Regions from separate parts of the Rhizobium sp. LEGMi-198b genome, predicted to be linked through region 2. Evidence: riboswitches for the same ligand, from Rfam matches in the RefSeq annotation. Region 2 holds a riboswitch; the other holds the start of a gene.
The links. Region 2 has a riboswitch for FMN ahead of ACXHXG_RS08825 (6,7-dimethyl-8-ribityllumazine synthase). Riboswitches for the same ligand answer to the same signal wherever they lie in the genome.
Positions count from the first base shown of each region.

Region 1 (3,205 bases), on a different contig from region 2:
GAACGGGCTGATCTCGGACCTGAACGAGATTGTCGCCATCGCGGCCGCCGCCGATGGCGCGAAGGCCGAAGCCATCATTTGCCCACCCGCCACCCTTATCGACCGCGCCGCGTCAATAGCGCGCGGCTCAAAATTGCGGATCGGCGGGCAGGATTGTAACGCCTCGCCGTCGGGCGCCCACACGGGCGATGTTTCCGCGAACATGCTGGCCGATCTCGGAGCAACCTGTGTGATCCTCGGCCATTCGGAGCGTCGGGCAAACCATGGTGAGACCAGCGCTCTCGTCGCCGCAAAAGCGGCGGCGGCTTACCGCGCCGGACTGACGGCCATCGTCTGCGTCGGCGAAACCGACGATGAGAGGACCGGCGGCATGACGCTTGTGGTCGTCGAAAGCCAGCTTTCGGCGTCCGTTCCGGACAGTGCTTGCGCTGCCAACACCGTTATCGCCTACGAGCCGGTATGGGCGATTGGAACCGGCCGCGTTCCGACGGAGGCCGAGATCGCCGAAGTTCACGCCGCCCTGCGCGGGGCCTTGATCAAGCGATTTGGCGCTGAGGGCAATGAGATACGGCTCCTTTACGGTGGTTCCGTGAAGCCATCGAACGCGGCCTCGCTATTTGCCATTGCAGGCGTCGACGGCGCGCTTATCGGGGGAGCCTCGCTGAAGGCATCGGATTTTGCAGCGATACTGCATGCTGTCCCCTGAATGCGAGCCCGATGGTTGGCCGCCGACGGGACGGCCTTGAAGATTTATTTTGCTAAGCGCCGTTTGCCAGGAAGCACGGCGGTGGACCGGGAGACATCCGAATGAACCGCTTCGAAAACAAGACCGTCGTCATCACTGGAGCCAGCCGGGGCATTGGCGCCGCCATCGCACGGCGCTTTGCGAAAGAGGGCGCAAATCTCGTCGTTTCCGCCAATGAGGAGTCGGTGCACTCCGTCGCCGAAGAGATCAAGAAGGATGGCGGCAAAGCGATCTCCTTCGTCGGCGACGTCACGGATAAGGCAAGCGTGAAGGCCCTTTACGATGCTGCGGAAGATGCCTTCGGTACTGTCGATGTCTCGATCCAGAATGCCGGCGTCATTACAATCGCGCGGATTGAAGACATGACCGAAGGCGAGTGGGACAAGGTCATGGCCGTCAACACCAAGGGTGTTTTCCTGTGCGCACAGGAAGCGATCCTGCGCATGCGCAAACACGGCCGCGGCGGACGCATCATCAATACCGCATCGGGACAGGCACGAGACGGCTTCATTTATACGCCGCACTATGCCGCCTCGAAGATGGGAGTGGTCGGGATCACTCAGAGCCTCGCAAAGGAAGTCGCCACCGAAAATATAACCGTCAATGCGTTCTGCCCGGGCATCATCGAGACGGACATGTGGGCCTATAATGATCAGGCCTGGGGTAAGCTCCTTGGCAACTACGGTCCGGGCGAGTTGATGAAGGAGTGGGTCGCAGGCATTCCGATGAAGCGCGCCGGTTCCGGCGAAGACGTCGCCGGTCTCGTCACCTTCCTCGCGAGCGATGATGCGGCCTACATCACAGGTCAGACGATCAATGTCGACGGCGGTCTCATCATGTCCTGAGTTCCGTCAGGCATGAGAAAACAATCTGTTCACCGGTTGTGTCGCAGAAAAGACAGTGAGAGGAAAACTGCCCTCTTGCGGGAGGCCATATCGATCGCCTATCTTATCATCGTTCTCAGGGCGGGGTGAAACTCCCCACCGGCGGTATCGAGGAAACTCGGAGCCCGCGAGCGCTTCCGCAAATTGCGGAGGGTCAGCAGACCCGGTGAGAGGCCGGGGCCGACGGTTAAAGTCCGGATGGAAGAGAGCAACCGTGCGAGCACCACCAGTGTTGTGGTGTGTCCGCAGGCTTGTTCGCCCAAGGGATAAACAGTGACTTCGAAAGAGGTCTTGGATGCCGCAAAAGCGGCTAACCCTTGAAAGGCAAAGTGCATGGCAATTTCCAAAATCGAAGACGCAATCGCGGCGATTTCACGCGGCGAGATCGTTGTTGTTGTTGATGACCAGGATAGAGAAAACGAGGGCGACCTTGTGATTGCGTCCGATGCTGTGACGCCTGCGGCAATTACCTTCATGATGAATCATGCGCGCGGTCTGATCTGTGTGGCCGTGGAAGGTGAAAGGCTGGATGAGCTCGACATTCCCCTGATGGTTCCACGCAATACCGAGGTTCTGAAGACCGCCTTCACGGTGTCCGTCGACTATATTCCCGAAACGACGACAGGGATTTCTGCAGCCGATCGCGCCGCGACGGTTCGTGCCCTCGTTACGCGGGGCACGCAGCCGGACGACTTTGCCCGCCCGGGGCATATTTTCCCGCTGCGCGCTCACCCGGCTGGCGTGCTTGGACGTCCCGGCCATACCGAGGCAGCCGTCGATCTCGCAAAGCTTGCCGGACGCTCCGGATCTGGCGTGATTTGCGAAGTCGCCAATGACGACGGCACCATGGCTCGCCTTCCCGATCTTGAGAAGTTTGCCGAGCGGCACGGCCTGCTCCTGGTGACGATTGAAGATCTGATCGCTTATCTGGCGCATCAGCGCGATCTGGCGACACCGGAAATGTCGGCAGCCTGACAGTAGGCGCGCGCCCGGTGGCCGGCGCCTGCCCACAGTTCCAAATCCACGCCGAGCTGCAGAGATTGGAGCGCGAGGAGTCTTTGACACCCCTCGCGCTCGCTTGTGCACTCCGGTCCATCACCAAGCCTTGAAATTCCAAACCGGAAGTTTGGACACATCCTCACCATCCGGAAGGCCGATATCCTGGCGCATGCGATTGGACAGATGAGAGGTTTGGTTTGCCTCTTGATGGCGCCGCCAGACGGCGAGAAACAACGCAAACGCGGTCTTCCGAGCGCCGAATTTCAGGCAGAGTTCATTAACCGTTGCCGAAAGGGTATCTGCAACCAAAGATTGTGCTTCGCGCATAGTGTCTTTCCCGGCGCAACGACGCAACCAGGTCCTTTCGAAGGTCAAAAGACGCGGGGATAACGGACGCGAAAATACGAACGTTCGTTCCGGTAGCCGGTCACGTCAAGATAATAGGGAAAATGCTAAACGGCAGAGAATCCGAGGGCTTAGAAAGCCTGGTGCCAATGTCGGCTTGGGCTCGAAGCGCAGCGCATCGATACCACCACGGCCATTCCGCCAGAGAAGCGTCTAAACATGACAATTGATT
Region 1 is NZ_JBSYVH010000007.1:278,854-282,058, forward strand. Features, by position in the region: gene tpiA (triose-phosphate isomerase) at 1-706, shown strand, start outside; gene ACXHXG_RS24965 (glucose 1-dehydrogenase) at 808-1,590, shown strand; FMN riboswitch at 1,698-1,843, shown strand; gene ribB (3,4-dihydroxy-2-butanone-4-phosphate synthase) at 1,963-2,604, shown strand; gene ACXHXG_RS24975 (DUF1127 domain-containing protein) at 2,725-2,955, opposite strand.
Region 1: another riboswitch for FMN. It lies ahead of ribB (3,4-dihydroxy-2-butanone-4-phosphate synthase); the one in region 2 lies ahead of ACXHXG_RS08825 (6,7-dimethyl-8-ribityllumazine synthase).

Region 2 (3,205 bases):
GTGTCGCGGCGCGGCTGAGGCTTGCGCTTGGCGCGCCGGTCATCCATCGCCGCGGTGTCATGACGGCGGATGGGGTGCCCGTCGAACTTGGCGACACCTACTATCCGGCTGACCGATTTCCGGATTTCGACAAGGCGAGGCTGCAATATCAGACCATTACCGCAGCACTCGCGAGCTACGGAGTCCACGACTATGTGCGCCTATCGACCGAGATCGAGGCGCGCATGCCGAATGCCGAGGAGGCGCGGTTGTTGCGGCAGCCGAAGTCAACACCGGTATTGGTCGTTCTCAAAGTGGATGTCGATAACGATGGTGCGCCCATTACCTATTCCGAGACTTTATGGTCGGCGGAGCGGGTGACCTTCAACGTCGATTTGGGATGAACGGCCTATCGATGGGACAGAATATTCACGATCTTGCCGAAGGGATCGCGGACGTAGAAACGCCGGACTCCCCAGGGTTCGTCGTTCAGATCGTAGACGATGTCGAGCTGCATCGACCGGGCGCGCTGATAGACCTGATCGACATCGTCGACCTCAATCGAAAGATCGGGCACGGTCGCGCCTGAGCCGCCTTCGCTGGCTATGCTGATCTGCGGCACAGTCTGCGCCTTCGAGGCAAAGGTGATGATCCAGCCGTGGTCCATAACGATATCCAAGCCGAGCAGGTCGCCATAGAAGGCGCGAGCGCTGGCGGGATCGGCCGCATGCAGATTGGGGACAATTCGCAGGACGGTCATGCGATGCTCCTTGCCGGAGGAATGGAGGCGGGCCTTTGCCGCCTCCACCATCTTAACTCAGACAGTCACCGATGGCAGCAGCTTGGCGCGTTCGCTGAGGATCTGCCGGCAGGCATTTGCCACTTCCTGACCCTTGATGACGAAATGCTGCTTGAAGAAATGAATATGCGCTTCCGTCTCCTGGAAATGATGCGGCGTCAGCACGGTCGAAAGAATCGGAACGCCGGTATCCAATTGCACGCGCATCATTGCATCGAGAACGGTGTCGGCAACGAAGTCGTGGCGATAGATGCCGCCGTCGACGACGAAAGCGGTCGCGATGATGGCGCTATAGCGGCCGTTGCGGGCGAGCGTCTGCGCATGCAACGGGATTTCCAGGGCGCCGGGTACATCGAAAATGTCGATGGGGGAGGCGCCTTCGGTCTTCTGCCATTCGGCGATGAAGGCATCGACGCACTGATCGACGATATCGGCATGCCAGCGTGCCCGGATCAACGCTATGCGGCCCGGCTGCGTAGAAATGGAAATGGTCATGAACTCTGCCTTTCAAGGGTTTAACTCAATATCCCTTGGGCGAACACGCAAGGCCGCAGAAGCCCCTTGCGCGAAGGAGCCGTCGACCCGGCTTGCTCTCTTCCATCCGGACTATACCGTCGGCTCCGGCCTCTCACCGGATCTGCTGACCCTTCCAGCGAACCGGAAGGCGCTCGCGGGCTCGGAGATCAGCCTCCATACCGCCGGTGGGGAATTGCACCCCGCCCTGAGAACGCCTGGACTATAATTGCGGTGCAACAGAAATCAAAGAAAAACGCCGGGCGATTTGCCCGGCGCTTGCGAAAAATCTGTCCAATTGCGCTGCTTATCAATCCTGGATGACCAGCAGATCGGAGGAGGCGAAGCGTAGCGTGACTTTCTCGCCGACGCTCGGAGGCATCATTCCGGGGCTGTTGAACATGTCGAAGGAAATGGTGTTGCCGCCGACATTCATGCGCGTGCGGATGACCGAACCCAGGAAGTGGGCCGAGGAGACTTCGCCGGTCAGAGCAGTGTCGCCCTTCGCCGATTCTGCCAGCGAGCCGGCTTCTGGGCGCAGCGCCAGCGATACGGTGTCGCCGGGCTTGTAGGCGGTGACCGACTGCTTCAGTGTCACACCCTGATCGCCGATCATGATGCGGTTGCTGTCCGGATCGACGACCTTGCCTTCGATGAGGTTCAGCGTGCCGACGAAGGAGGCGACGAAGCGGGTGGCCGGCGTGTTGTAGATTTCGAAGGGCGTGCCGATCTGGTCGGCGCGGCCGGCGTTCATGACGACGATGCGATCGGAGATCGACAGAGCTTCTTCCTGGTCATGCGTCACGAAAACGGTGGTGATGCCGAGCTGCTGCTGGATGGCGCGAATTTCTTCACGCAGCGATACGCGGATCTTGGCATCAAGCGCCGAGAGCGGTTCGTCGAGCAGGAGGACCTGCGGCTTGACGGCGATAGCGCGGGCGAGCGCCACGCGCTGCTGCTGGCCGCCGGACATTTGGAACGGATAACGACCGGCAAGATGATCAAGCTTGATCAGGCCGAGCATTTCCTTGACGCGCTTGTCGATGTCAGGCTTGGCAACGCCGGCGACCTTGAGGCCGAAGGCGACGTTGTCATGCACGGTCATGTTCGGAAACAGTGCGTAAGCCTGGAACACCATGCCGATGTTGCGCTGGTTCGGCTTCAGGGGACGCTGATCTTTGCCGTTGATCGTCAGCATGCCGGCGGTCGGCGTTTCGAAACCGGCGATCATGCGCAGAACGGTCGTCTTGCCGCAGCCGGACGGTCCGAGGAAGGAGACGAATTCTCCTTTCTCGATATGCATGGTGAAGTCATGGACGACCTTGGTTTCGCCGAAGGACTTCTTGATGTTGGTAAGTTCGAGAAAAGCCATGGTGTGAAGCCTCACGCCTTAATCGGAGCGGATCTGGAGAAACGGGAAACGAGCTGGAGAAGGCCCATGCTGAGCCAGGTTACAGCGAGTGCGATGATCGCCAGCGCCGAAGACTGATAGGCCTGATTGGCGCCGACGAGCTGCATATAGGGGCCGAAGGCCGGACGATTGAGCAGCGAAGCCATGGTGAATTCGCCCATGACGATCGCCAGCGTGATGAAGGCACCAGACAGAACGCCGCTCATGACATTGGGAAAAATGCAGCGGAACATGATGGTGGTCCACTTCGCGCCGAGGCTTTCTGCGGCTTCCGTCAGGGTACCTACATCGATCGTGCGCATCGCCGTATCCACCGAACGATACATATAGGGGAGCGCCAAGACAATATAGGAGCAGACGAGCAGAAAGTTCGTCGATTGCTCGAAGCCCGTCAGCGGCAGGATCGACGATGAATTGTAGAGACGCAGGTAGCCGAAGACGATCACGATCGCAGGAATGACCAGCGGCATCAGCGTAATGAATTCGACGACCGGGCGTAACTG
Region 2 is NZ_JBSYVH010000002.1:442,403-445,607, reverse strand. Features, by position in the region: gene phnF (phosphonate metabolism transcriptional regulator PhnF) at 1-383, shown strand, start outside; gene ACXHXG_RS08830 (VOC family protein) at 389-739, opposite strand; gene ACXHXG_RS08825 (6,7-dimethyl-8-ribityllumazine synthase) at 797-1,273, opposite strand; FMN riboswitch at 1,364-1,511, opposite strand; gene ACXHXG_RS08820 (ABC transporter ATP-binding protein) at 1,602-2,663, opposite strand; gene ACXHXG_RS08815 (ABC transporter permease) at 2,675-3,205, opposite strand, start outside.